Regions from separate parts of the Bermanella marisrubri genome, predicted to be linked through region 2. Evidence: predicted binding sites of a transcription regulator. Region 2 holds the regulator's gene; each other region holds the start of a gene.

Region 1 (4,705 bases), 1.0 Mb from region 2:
GAGTACAACGGGAATCGCTGGATATTGTGCTTTGATGTGATTCAATAGGTCAAAGCCTGATATTTCCCCCATACTAATATCCGTTAATACCATATCGACTACTTGGCGTTTCAAGAACTGAATAGCTTGCTCTCCGCTAGGCGCCTCTGAAACGTTAATTTTTTGCAGCCTAAGGGTATCAACAATGGCTTCCCTTAATTGACTATCGTCTTCAACTACTAAAATATGAAAGCCTGACATAACTACACCTCACTAGATTCAGAAAAGGGAAGATTGACCTGAAAGCACGCGCCTTGTGGCTCACGATTATAAAACTGCATCTGACCGTGATGAGCTCGCACCACTGCATTCACTACAGGAATACCTAAGCCAGTTCCATTGCTCTTGGTCGTAAAAAAGGGTTCTAGCATTTTGTTTTTAGCTTCGTCGCTGATACCAGGACCGTTGTCTTCTACCAACAACTCAATACCATTGTCATCAGCGGCTAAATGCACGTATACATGCGCCTCGATTGAGTGATTCTCAGCAGCTTCAATACCATTAGAAATCAAATTTTGTATGGCTCCCAGAAGACTTTCGCTGTGACATTGGATCGCGCCTTCATAGTCGTCAAAGCACAATTCAATATGAGCGTTAGGATACTGTTTAGTCAGTAACTGAATACTCTCTTTAAGCAGTAGCAATAAACCATTGCAGTCAAGCCGCTGATTTAAGGGCGCACTACCGCGGGCAAAAATCATCATGTCACGAACTTGTGCTTCAATGGATTTCAATTGACGCATTAATTTTTTTGAGAATTCATGGCGGATCTTAGCTTCGATGGATTCGTTGGAGAGATGCTCGGCATAGAGCATAGCGCCGCTAAGTGGTGTTCTTACTTGGTGTGCAAGGCTGGCAACCATTTTACCCATTTCAGTTAATCGCTGATGGCGCGCGAGCTTTGATTGTAACTCCCGCGTTTCCGTTTGGTCTGTCATTAAAACAATTTGGCCTGGTTCATTTTCTAGGCCAGACGTTTGAATACTTAAACGTTTTCCATTGCGCACTGATACTTCATGACCGTCATCTTCTTTTGGTCGAAAATAGGTTTTGATCACATCTCGCCAACGTTGGTGCTTAAGCTCAGATGTGTCGAGCATAGAGAGCGCAGCACGATTACATTCTTGTACATAGCCTTGACCATCTAATACAACCACTCCACCGGGTAGCAATTGTAAAAGTGAATCTAACCTGTCTGCTAGGCGCTCTTTCTCTTTTAGTTCGCGCATGCGTGCAGCACTCACCTCTGCCAATTCACCAGACAGCGCTTGCACCTGATTTTCTAAATTGGTGTAGCTTTCGGTAAGCTGCTGAGACATTTCATTGAATAATTCAAAGGCTTGACGTAAACCTTCTTTAGGTGGCGCATCCTGTACACTTTCATAAAATGATGTCATTACATCCACACCTTTTCTTTATTTATGAGCCAAATAAATGGCAAATTCATTCGATGTAGGTGTATTTGGCAATATGCGTGCCGGATTGAGTGTTGAGTGTTGAGTGTTGAGCTTGTTTTAGTTTTGAATTGTGAATGTTGAGTTATGAGTTGGACGTCATTCTCAGCTTGACTGAAATCTATCTAGTTAGTCTTGAATTGTGAATGTTGAGTGTTGAGTTGGAGGTCATTCTCAGCTTGACTGAAATCTATCTAATTAGTGTTGAATTGTGAATGTTGAGTGTTGAGTTGGAGGTCATTCTCAGCTTGATTGAGAATCCATCTAGTTAGTGTTGAATTGTGAATGTTGAGTGTTGAGTTGGAGGTCATTCTCAGCTTGATTGAGAATGCATTCAATTGATTTCGAACCGTAAAGTGTATACCCGATCAAGTCGGGCATGACGAATTAATTCACAACTCACAACTCACAACTCACAACTCAACACTCAATCAAGCTTCTTCTGCTTCTTTTTCTTTGCGTTGCAGACCGTATTTACGCATTTTTTCAACCAAGGTCGTGCGTCGAATACGTAACTTCTCGGCGGCTCGAGCAACAACGCCACTGGCATCATCAAGAGCTTGCTGAATAAGCGAACGTTCTAAATTAGTGAGATATTCTTTCAGATCAATACCATTTACCGGCAACAACGCTGGAGTATCCAATCCAACTAAGCCGGGCTCACTTGGCAGAATAGCGGCTTCTTGAATAGCCTCATCTTGTTCATCACCATCATCAATATGACGGAATTTTTTCGGCAGTTCTGGAACCCCTATGACCCCGTAAGGATGCAAAATTGCTAAGCGCTCCACCAGGTTTGCTAATTCACGAACATTGCCATGCCATTCATGACGACATAACGACATAATTGCAGCACTATTAAAACGAATTGAACCACGCTTTTCATTTTCCATTCGTGAAATTAATTCATTGAGTAATAAAGGAATATCTTCACGGCGATCGCGTAGAGGAGGCATTTCTAACGGGAAAACGTTAAGCCGGTAGTAAAGATCTTCGCGGAAAGTTTCCTCTTCGACCATAGACTCTAAATTTTTATGTGTGGCAGCAATAATACGTACATTCGTCTTAAGCGTCTTTGTACCGCCAACGCGCTCATACGTTCGCTCCTGAATCACACGTAATAAACGTACTTGCATGCTTAATGGCAGGTCACCGATCTCATCTAAGAACAAGGTTCCGCCTTCGGCCATCTCAAAACGACCTGCACGCGAAGCAATAGCACCTGTAAACGCGCCTTTTTCGTGTCCAAATAATTCACTTTCAATCAATTCATTCGGGATAGCACCACAATTTACTGGAACAAAAGGTCCGTCTCGACGGCTGCTGTGGTAGTGGAGATTGCGCGCAACGACTTCTTTACCGGTACCGCTTTCACCTGTAATAAGCACAGTGACATCTTTATCAGCCACTTGATGCATTAGTTCACGAACATATTGAATTTGACGACTAGTCCCCACTAGTGATCGAAACAGCTGAACGGGGCGCCTTTCCCCACGAGTGCGGGAATGGGCAAAATGCTCTCTAAATATCTGAGCACGATGAAGACTATCTAAAAGCTTGTTATAACTGGGTGGCATGGCCACTTGGGAAATGATTGAGCGTCTAGCATCGTCGGTAAGAGATTCCTGGGAGAGATCTGCATCACCCACGTACACAATGGGCATACCTTTATCCCATTCATTAATTTCGTCTACGGCTTGGGCCAATGTCTTATTGCCCGTACTGCCTAGCACAATGGCAACTAGCTCCATAGGGTCTTCAACTTGTGCAGCGACTTTTTTCCAATCGGCAAAACTGCTTTCTAGCGCTTCTTCGCCTAAAAAGTCCATCAAGACGTGCATGTCATGTTTGCGCTGCTGATCATCGTCCACTAAAAGGACTTTAATTTCTCGCCACACGATGCGCTCCCTAAACCCAATTTTTAAGTCATTTACTTGTAATCAAAAGTCGGTTATTTGACTAAGTAAGCTTAGTAAAGTACCCAACTTATGTTTGGTCAAATATATGACGAAGATTTTTATTATTATTGACATTTGGCGACATTCTTTAGGGAATTTTCCGCCAAAAATCACCTGCAAGGTTATTTTTGACAAAAAAAATGTGACGTGTAAACCATTTTCTTGAGTTTTTTATTCTTTATTATTTACATACTCATATTAAATGAGTGTTCAATTAACCGAATTCCATTTCGGTTACGACATTTTTCGCTGTCAACTACACGGATAAACCATTACCGACCTTGGCTTCAGCAACTTTCCCTTGGCTTTTTAACTGCTCGAAATCGCTACGAATACCTTCCCAACCAGCTTTTACCTCTAACATTAATCCCATTACTTCATTAATAATATCTATATCATTATGGACATTCGCCTGAAAAATACGACGTGTCATGTAGTCGTATAAACGTTCGAGGTTGGCACTTATCTCACCACCTTTGTCATGATCTAAAGACTCTTGAAGCGCTGAAATAATATCTGCAGCCTTACTTAGTTTGACGTTTTTCGCTTCAATATCATTTTGCTCTATATGCGCTTTCGCCATAGCTAAACGTGTTAGAGCGCCTTCCATTAGCATTAAGATAAGTTTATGCGGGTCAGCTGACATCACTTCGGTTTGTAAACTCACCTGACTGTATTCTTTTGCGCCTTTTGTATACATAGTACCCACCTTTTTGTGTCCTCCTTTTATAGCGGCAAGGATTAAATATTCTTTAACCCAATGACTAAAAAGCGGACAAATTTTTCCTTTTTTTTATCGTCAGTTTCACATAAGCAATTGTTTTTATTGGGTTTTATTTTTGGCACAACACCTGCATCGTTCAATGTATAACCAACTCATTAAAATGAGGTATCCCTCATGGCGAATACGGCGGCAATGAATACAAGCCAAAACAATTCTGCCATAGATGTATTGCAAGCCTTTAAAACAGAAAGGCTTGCAGCCTATGACCAGTATAGAAGCGCACAAGCGGAATCTCAGCACAATAAGAAGCAAGAGAAATTTTATTTAGCGCGTGAACACATAAGCAAAGCTCTAGCTTTACACATCGACAGTAACTGCTTAAACCTATTAGCCCGTATAGAACTAGAGTTGGGAGAAACGACTGCTGCCAATCAAGCTATCAACCAAGCTTTGTCCCTGGAGCCGGAAAACGGCGGCTTTTGGTATACCGTCGGTCACTGCCAAATGGCGGAGAAGCTCTATGAACAGGC
Region 2 (4,705 bases):
TGCAAGCTTATTAACGGGTGGCTCTGCGTCACCCGCCCCAGCCAAAAAAGTCAGCAAAGCAGCGGCTCGCAACGTTGCGTTAGCTCATGTGCGCTTAGCGGATGGTAACGAATTACGCTGTATTGTGAAGGACTTGAATCTCAGTGAAATGGTGTTGGTGGTAAAACGCGAGCAAGGAATTCCTACATTGTTTGATCAAGTGGTTGTGGATATCGTTTCTAAAGAGGAGGATATTGTGGCACGGGTAAATTGTTTTGTTTGTGCCGTGATTAGTCCTGACAAACGCATTTCCGGCGAGCTGTTCAATATGCAGGTGAAATACGAAGATGAAGACCCTGAAAAACTTGCGGCTTTATCGAAGTTTGTTGCTAAGGTGCGCGGATAACTATCCTGTTCGCTTCAGGTTATTCACTATGCGTGAGCTGGGGAAGTGACAAAGAAATTCGCTGCCCGCCCCAAGCTTGCTTTTAATTTCTAATCGCCCACCGTGGCGCAGCAAAACATGCTTCACAATAGCTAGACCTAACCCAGTTCCCCCGGTGTTGCTATGCCGGCTTGCATCGGCGCGATAAAAACGCTCAGTCAGTCTAGGAATGTGGCGTTCATCTATACCTAAACCGTTATCCTTGACACTTAAATGCACCCCTTGCTCATCACGGTACCAGTGAATTTTGATCTTCCCATTCTCTGGTGTGTATTTCACTGCATTGAAGACCAAGTTACCAAAGGCGCTACTCAGTTCTGTATCCATACCTAAAATATCCACATCCTCAGCTTCGAGCTCAATGCTATGCTTTTTGTTTTGGCTGATCGTGATAGCGTCCCCTTGTAGTCGCTTCAACATTGAAACGACAGCGACAGGGCTATGGTCTGGACTGTGAGTGGTTTCTAGGCGGCTAAGCAGTAGTAAGTCGTTTATCAAGTTCTGCATACGCTGGCTTTGTTCGTGCATTTGCTTAATCGCGCGGCCCCATCGAGATGGTAAAGTATCTTGATAGTCTAGAAAGGTTTCTAAGTAGCCCGAAATGACTGTTAGAGGTGTGCGTAATTCATGGCTCGCATTCGCGACAAAGTCTTCGCGCATAGCTTCAAGGTGACGCAGCTGTGTTACGTCCCGACATAAGATAAGTCGGTCTTGTCGGCCGAATAATGTGATGTGAAATTCTAAACGAACGTCGTGATTAATAGGAGAGTTAATCTCTAAGGGGGTATCATATTCGATACGATCGAAGTAGCTTTTGAAGCTAGGGTCACGTACAAGGTTTGTTATGGGATGATTGATGTCGCTGCCTTCGCGCAAACCCAATAGGCGTGAGGCGGCTTTATTCCACCACTCTAGGTTACCATTGCTGTCGACCATCAATACGCCGTCTTTTAAGGCAGCTGTACTGTCTTGTACTCGCTTTAAAACAGCTTTCAGGCGTGCTCGAGCTTTTCGATTACGGCGTTGTAGCCGATATACATCATCAAAAGTACTACCCCATAACCCATGACTTGTAGGTGGCTCTTCTTCTTGGTCTTGTAACCACAGATGGAGTTTGTGAAGTTGTTTTAAATGCCAAACTAAATAAACAAATAAACAGGCGCTAATAACCCATGCAGTGTGACCGATGAGCCATCCGAACAAATAAGCACATCCCAATATAAAAATTAGTTGTCGGATGGCGCTGCGCCAATCATGTGTCATAGGCTACTACTTAAGACGCTTTAGTTGAGAAGCGATACCCTGTGCCACGAACGGTTTGAATAAGATGTTCATAATTTGACCCAAGGGCTTTACGTAAACGACGGATGTGTACATCAACCGTTCGTTCTTCCACGTAAACATTACCACCCCAGACCTGATCTAACAATTGAGTTCGACTATAAGCACGCTCTTGGTGTGTCATGAAAAACTGCAATAAACGATATTCTGTAGGGCCAATATCTAGCGCTTCATCATTTGCACTGACGCGATGACAAACTGGATCCAATATTAGACCGTTCACCTCAATGGGATCTTCAATTCCTTGAGGAGTAGTGCGACGCAATACGGCTTTTAATCGCGCGACAAGCTCTCGTGGTGAAAATGGCTTGGTGATGTAATCGTCTGCTCCGGCCTCTAACCCCAAAACCTTGTTATCTTCTTCGCCTTTCGCGGTCAGCATGATAATGGGGACTTCGTTAGTACGATCATCACGTTTTAAGCGGCGAGCGAATTCCAATCCGCTGGTGCCAGGAAGCATCCAATCAAGAAGGATCATTTCCGGATGTTCATCGATGATGAGGCTATATGCATCTTGGGTATTACTGGCTTCTATGCACTCATACCCGGCCATTTCTAAGGCAACGGCGATCATCTCGCGGATGGATGCTTCATCATCTACGATTAAGATCTTTTTTCCCTGCTGTTTCATAGATGTGCTCTATTCTGGTTACTTACATTACAGAGCCATTACACATGCTTAGTATTACAGATATGTGACACGGCGCCATATCAGGCAATATTTCCTGCTAAGCCAACAAATAGTGACCCACTAGGCCAACAAATAATACGGCTCCAACCCAATGATTGTGTAAAAACGCTTTAAAGCAACTCTCGCGGTCGCGTTCACGAATGAGATACTGATGATAGACGAACAAGCCAGCAGATAGGGCAATGGCAAGATAAATTGGCCACGTGGCGAGCATTTGGTTTGCGATCAATATCCAAGTGACTATGGTCATGGCTTGCAATACGCCAATGATCACTTTATCTCCGTCGCCAAAGAGAACAGCTGTGCTTTTGATGCCAACCTTCAAATCGTCATCACGATCTACCATGGCGTATTGGGTATCGTACACGATGGTCCAAATAACATTGGCACAATAAAGCAGCCATACAATGTCGGGCAAGGATTCTGTTTGCGCGGCAAACGCCATGGGGATGGCCCAAGAGAAGGCGGCGCCGAGTACTACTTGCGGTAAATGAGTGTGACGTTTCATGAATGGATAGAGGCTTGCAAGAACGACACCTCCTATCGACAAATAAATAGTAAATGCATTGGTAAACAGCACCAAAATGAAAGCCGCTAAGCATAGGACGGCAAATAGCCCCAATGCTTCTTTTTCACTAATCAGTTTCTGTGCCAGTGGACGCTCCTTGGTTCGTTTAACATGGCCATCAACATGTCGATCAGCATAATCGTTGATTACACAGCCAGCGCTGCGCATGAGCACAACACCAAGGATAAAAATGGTGACATTGGCAACACTGGGCTGACCTTCACCGGCAATCCATAATGCCCACATAGTTGGCCATAGGAGCAGATAAATACCGATAGGGCGATTAAGGCGAGTAAGTTGCCAATACAGAGGTAATTTGGGGAATCGATCAATTAACCAAGACATGCTCTAATTCAGTGCATCAGAAATGAAGCATAAGTGTAACCTGTCCATTTGGTTTGCTCTAGCATCAAAGACTATTCGCAATGGTTTTGAATTGCAGGCAAAAAGAACTCACTCACCAAAACAGGCTTCCGATTAATAGAAAAAACCCGTCGACGGCCCCACAGAGAGCTGCTATCGACTTGGCCTTGTTTTACTTCTATCGGGCCTAAATGCATGCACCTGTGGTTGAATAGATATTCGCCCAGAGGTTTACTATTAAGTTTTAGTAATTGCCGCTCGGGGCCAGTTAAGGTACTTCTTGGGATAATGCTTCTAGCCTTCACTAAGGCCTCTCCGTTCACGCACAAGCGCACTTCTCGGATATAAACCTGTTGTCGAGTCGAAATGCCTAAAACTCGAGCCTCGCTCAAAAAAGGGCGGCCATAGCCAGTATTGATAATCTCAACGCTAAAGCGCCCCAAGCTTTTGAGACGCTTAGTGAGCGAACCTTCGTCAAGCAACCAATGACGTAACTCAACTGAATTCACGTTGCGAGGGACGGGATTTAAATTAACCCAAGACTGGTTTCGTATGCGAGTGCAAAAATGAAAAGACATATACTTATTTGACAGATAAGGCGCGCGCAGGATGCGTCATGGGTGTGGCAAAATCAAGGGAAATAATGAAATGTTGATATATGTAACTCGGTTACGGTTGATTCATATCCTTTCGATATTCCTTTGGGCTGCAACCAAACATGGATTTAAAGTTACGGCAAAAAACCGTTGCCGACGCATGCCCAGTTTGTTCTGCGATCTGTTGAACCTGATAATCCGTCGATTTAAGTAAGTTTTTAGCAATCTTAAGTCGGTAGCTAAGTAGGTATGCAATTGGAGTTTCACCCAGAGCAGCATTAAAACGACGTGTAAGAGTACGTTGAGTAACATTGAGTTGCTGAGCTAATTCCTGAAGTTTTATGGGCCGAGTGTAATTCATTCGAATGTATTCTCGAGCGGCTTCAACCACCGTATCTTTAGTATCTGGCTCGATAAAAAATGGAACAGGCTCATCGCGATCGCGAAAGGTGAAGTAAAGAGAGGCCATATCTGCTGAGCGATCACCAAGAAAATGCTGAATGATCAATAAAATCACATCGAATATGGCGGGCGTTGTTGAAGTCGTAATAATGTGACCAGATTGAGTAATATCCGATTTATCTGAAATCTGCACTTTAGGAAAACGCTGCTTAAAAGTGTTTTTCGAGGCCCAATGGACGCTGGCTTGTTTTCCATCAAGAATCCCGGCCTCTGCAAGAAAAAAGACGCCCGTCACTAAGCCGATCACGCGGCATCCCGCG
Region 3 (4,705 bases), 630 kb from region 2:
TCTATCAGTATCAACATACACACCATCAAACTTAAGTTCAGAACCATCCATAAGCATTTTTTGATAGTTAAAGTTCAAAGACGTATCTGTACTATCACGAACATCGCTCTGATCTTCACGATTATCAAACTCTTCTGTAGCAAAATTGGCGTTATTCTCAGGTGAATCAGAGTAGCGCAGACTATTTTTCTGTTTTGGATTTAGACGACCCTGCCGATTAACACCAATGACCGCACGACCACCTGCCAGCTCGCCACCCCAAACAGCAGCCAGACTCTCTTTTACTTCCTCTTCTTCACTATAAATAGCACCGCCCAGTTTCACGTAAGCACCATCCAAACTATAGCTATCGCGTAAAATGATATTGACTGCACCGGCCAAAGCATCCCCTGGACGGTCAGCGCTATTGGAGCGAATGACTTCAACTCGTTCGATAAGCTCAGCAGGAATTCGATCCAATAAAAATGAACGATCTTGCCCGATACCTGGAACCGCTTCGCCATTAATCAAAATTTGCGTATAACCTGGATTTAAACCTCGTAATCTTGCACCATCCGATTCAGTGACATCAGACAAAAACGTCACGCTGGGAACTCGCTTCAATGCATCGCCAGCACTAGAGGGCTCAAAACGCTCAAAATAACCACGGTCATATTCCAAAACCTGCTCGATTGTATCCACTCGATTGCGATACCCAATCTCACCATGAACAATAACTTCTTCTATAGACATATCGGAACCTTGTAGTTCGATGGTATTGTCTTCGGCGAAAGCCGATGATGAAAAAGCAAGACTAGAAATAGCCAGAGCTAGAGTATTTTTATTAAGTATTTTCATATATTTCCCCAAGTGATACTGCCTAATTTAGATTGATTGAATAGATAAAATTAAATGAAGAAAGGCCCGCGAAGCTCATAGGTACGGCCATCATCAGCCTCACCTTTTATGCCTTGCTGAGAACTAAAATAGAGACGTGTCCCGTCTGGACTAAATGCGGGACCACAAATTTCTGACTTTTCGTGACCAAGAAAATTAACAAATTCGAATGGTTTAGACTGATGATTGAATACGACCAAGCGCATGTTGGCACCATCCTCTGCGACGATAATGTCCCCTTGGGCAGACACAGTTAGGTTATCAACATCATTTAATTTAGGTTCAAAGTGCTGATCCCGTGCTTGGTCGTAAATCCGAATTAGCTCTTGTGAGTGTGTATCAAGCGCCCAAACACAGTTGTCATGCTTTGTCGTAAAGTAAACGACACTATCATGAAACCAGCAGCCCTCTCCGCCTTTGAATACTTGTGCCGTTTTGACTTGTTTTCGCGTTGGTAAATATCGAGATAGATCAGGCTCGGGCTTGCTGATTGGCAACCAATACATCTGCCATATATCGGTATCTTTCATTTCTTGCATGCAAGCGACTTCCAACTGTCCGTTTTGGAAATCTGTTTTACTACCAGGTGTATGTGTAAATGGACGATAACGATAAAAGCAACCATCGACTTCATCCTCGGTTAAATACACAATGCCGGTTTTCGGATCAACCGCAGCGGCTTCATGTTTGAACTTACCTAGACTTGGAATCTTTTTTGCGGGTATTTTCCCCAAAGGATCACACTCATAAACATAACCTTCCGCCACTTCTTCACAGGTTAACCAGGTGTGCCATGGGGTAATGCCTCCAGCACAATTATTGGTGGTGTTCTGACAAATTGAGTAGCTATCAATAATTTCACCTTCTTGATTAAATCTGATTGCACCTACACCACCTGTACCTTTTTGCTTCATTTCTGAATTTGATACATAGACCCAGCCTTGATCTTCCGTGGGGAAGCAGGCACCACCATCTGGATTAAAATGCCATTCATATCTGCCTCTATTAATTACTGTCTCATTGGATTTGGCTACGAGGCGCATTTCACAACCTGCTGGTATACGCACATGAGTCTCAGGGTCACCAACAACAGACACCTCAACCATGTTTTTAGATAAAGCGGCTAAGTTACTTTGCTTTTTATTAAACCCATGTGGAACCGCATTGCGTGGTGAAGCAGGATTAGTATGGGCCCATAGCATAGGACCCATGGCCAACATACCCGAAGCAAAGCAGGCTTTTCTTAGTAATTCGCGACGACTAGTTTTCATTGAAAAACTCTTGCAACAAACAAAGATCATTAAGCACAGGCTAGCTACATGTAGGAACAGAAATATGACAAGCAAGCATCGAAACAAAAAAGGCGTGAGCTAAAAGCACCCCCCATTCATCATTTACTTCATATAACTGTCACAAAATCGTCATAGGCTATGAATCAGAAATGAGGTCAATGACAAGATGAACTGGATTACCCTGCACCAACGCAAGATCACAGTATTACTGCTATTAGTAATGGCGCTTATTACTATTAATTCCCAACTAGGCATTGCCAAAGAATGGTCTGAAATTGATTGGTGGGATGTAGTCGGAGAAGGAGGCAGTGCCATTGCAGCAGGTTTGTGGATGACATTTATTTTATTGTCTAGGCCCAAAGGACGAGTCACTGACTTGTTATGGTGTGGTTTGGCATGCCTATTCCTAGCCTTGTTTCAGGACTTCTTGGATGAGTTGTATGGTAATCCTCATCCGCAACATTGGAATGGTTGGATCGAAAGCGGATTTATGCCTCTTGGAATCATAATCCTCAGCTTGGGTTTACTCCATTGGCATAAAGAGCAGCAAGCCTTGAATCGTCAATTACAAAAACGCGAGGGTTATGTTCGCCAATACCATACTATTGATGAGCTAACTCAACTTTCTCAGGCAGAATTTATCAAAGACGTATTGGCCACTCAATCCATTCAAAATAGCCAGCAAACCATCGTCATGCTCGACATATGCGAGTTTAATAATTTCAATCGACATTATGGCTTTGATGCAGGGGACAAACTACTACAACAAGTTACCGATTTGCTATTAATCGGTATCCCAGATACGGCCATATTATGCCGCTATGCAGGTGATCGCTTTGCCTTAATCCTACCCAATACGAATCCTGAAGACGCCCATATGATCGCACAGGAGTTACGTCACATGATTCGCCAGACATGCTTTAGAATTAGCGGCGGCAATCATCGATTACTCATTGATCTTAGCTATGGGCTGGCTTCTGACTCCCTGAGAAGTCCTGACAGTATCTCGACACTCATTGATCGAGCCAATGAATCTCTTATTAAAAAAGATGCCATTGGTATGAGTTAGACCCTATGCTTGTTACTCGTCAGCAATATCATGAAAGAACTCATAAGGTTCATCTTGCACAGGGCCAACTACTTTTATTGCTCGACATTATCCGTATTCGTAAAGGCAAAGCCAGTTTAAATACGGTTTTACATGGTACAGGTTTGTTCTATGAGGATTTACTCAAACCCGAAACATTAATTAGCGCGGAACAAATACTTTGCTGCATGAAAAATGCAAAGAGACTTTTCGCTAACGATGAACTGGCGTTCTTGCTAGGTCATCGTCTTTGGCCCGGCCACTATAGCCAAGCGGCTCCACTATTAAGCTTTTGCGAAAACCTGAGACAACTCGTTAATGTTTTTGAAAACTATGGAGCAGAACTTTCTCCATTGCTACAACCACGCTTCTATTGGGACGAGCACTATTTTTACGTACAGTGGATTGATGCCTATGGCTGTGATGATTTAAAGCCCTTTTTAGTTTCTGCCCACATGTCTGGTCTGATTTCTTGTATTCGACATTTATCACAAACCCACTGGCCATGGACTTGTTTTCTCAGCTGTAAAGGAAACTCACAATTAGATCCACTTATGACAGTTCACTTAGGTGATTTTCGCACACAGGCACCTCTCGATGTTATGCGATTACCTATCCGTTATCTGAGCCAAGCGTTTGCCTCCGCCAGCCCAAGTTTATTTCACGCACATCAAGCTAATGTTCGATCCACAATACAGCCAGGCTTGCTATATACAATATATGATGTGCTCGCAAACAATATAGATAAGGAATTGAGCTTAAATGACTTGGCAGATTGCTTCGCCATGAGTAGTGCGACACTCAAACGAAAACTAAAGACCCATCAAACGCAATTTAAACACCTTGATGGATTATCGAAATTAAGTGTTGCTTTGTATTTGTTCAAAGAAAAGGAATGGGAAAATCAGAAGGTAGCTTCATTTTTGAAATATAAAGACACGGCAAATTTCCGCCGCGCCTTTAAGCGCTGGTGTGGTTTAACCCCCAGCCAGTTCAAGCAAACTTAATGATAAATAAGTTTATAATCCGCGATATACTTGGCGAGTCATGCGCTCAGTAGTAATGAATCCCCAATTCCAGTCATCGTGATATTTTTTAAGTGGATTGGCTTCTACCACTTCGTCTTCCGATTTACCTTTGTTTTTATGCATGGCGATGATTGATCTAGCATCCACCAGCATATCATGAGCTTTCTTCAAGTCAGCTTTGCTAGCAAATGGACCATGGCCCGCAACCACCTTTGTTTCATCATCAATCATATCTAGGATCTGTTTTTGCCCAGCAATATAGCCGTCAACATCACCACCATTGTTTAGATCAATGAATGGAAAAATGCCGTTGAACAACATATCTCCTACATGAATCATATTCTTTTCAGGGATGTACACAATGATATCACTCAAGGTATGTGCGTTAGGAATGTGACTAAGCTCAATCGTAAGACCATTTA

What was found. The regulator PhoB, encoded in region 2, activates phosphate uptake and scavenging genes when phosphate is short. The targets are predictions, from matches to a motif close to TGTCATANNNNTGTCANA.
Region 1: a site for PhoB is predicted at 3,418-3,435, ahead of HF888_RS12015 (sigma-54 dependent transcriptional regulator). Genes of this name have one in related genera too.
Region 3: a site for PhoB is predicted at 2,285-2,302, ahead of HF888_RS13870 (alkaline phosphatase PhoX). Genes of this name have one in related genera too.

The regions. Positions count from the first base shown of each region.
Region 1 covers NZ_CP051183.1:2,585,814-2,590,518, forward strand. Annotated here, with positions in the region: gene HF888_RS12005 (sigma-54-dependent transcriptional regulator) at 1-240, opposite strand, end outside; gene HF888_RS12010 (sensor histidine kinase) at 243-1,436, opposite strand; gene HF888_RS12015 (sigma-54 dependent transcriptional regulator) at 1,925-3,391, opposite strand; gene fliS (flagellar export chaperone FliS) at 3,708-4,151, opposite strand; gene HF888_RS12025 (methyltransferase domain-containing protein) at 4,350-4,705, shown strand, end outside.
Region 2 covers NZ_CP051183.1:111,420-116,124, forward strand. Annotated here, with positions in the region: gene HF888_RS00515 (response regulator) at 1-385, shown strand, start outside; gene phoR (phosphate regulon sensor histidine kinase PhoR) at 386-1,687, opposite strand; gene phoB (phosphate regulon transcriptional regulator PhoB) at 1,698-2,396, opposite strand; gene ubiA (4-hydroxybenzoate octaprenyltransferase) at 2,494-3,369, opposite strand; gene HF888_RS00535 (chorismate--pyruvate lyase family protein) at 3,441-3,965, opposite strand; gene HF888_RS00540 (GlxA family transcriptional regulator) at 4,057-4,705, opposite strand, start outside.
Region 3 covers NZ_CP051183.1:2,988,982-2,993,686, forward strand. Annotated here, with positions in the region: gene HF888_RS13865 (TonB-dependent receptor plug domain-containing protein) at 1-837, opposite strand, end outside; gene HF888_RS13870 (alkaline phosphatase PhoX) at 888-2,147, opposite strand; gene HF888_RS13875 (GGDEF domain-containing protein) at 2,335-3,237, shown strand; gene HF888_RS13880 (AraC family transcriptional regulator) at 3,243-4,262, shown strand; gene HF888_RS13885 (MBL fold metallo-hydrolase) at 4,275-4,705, opposite strand, start outside.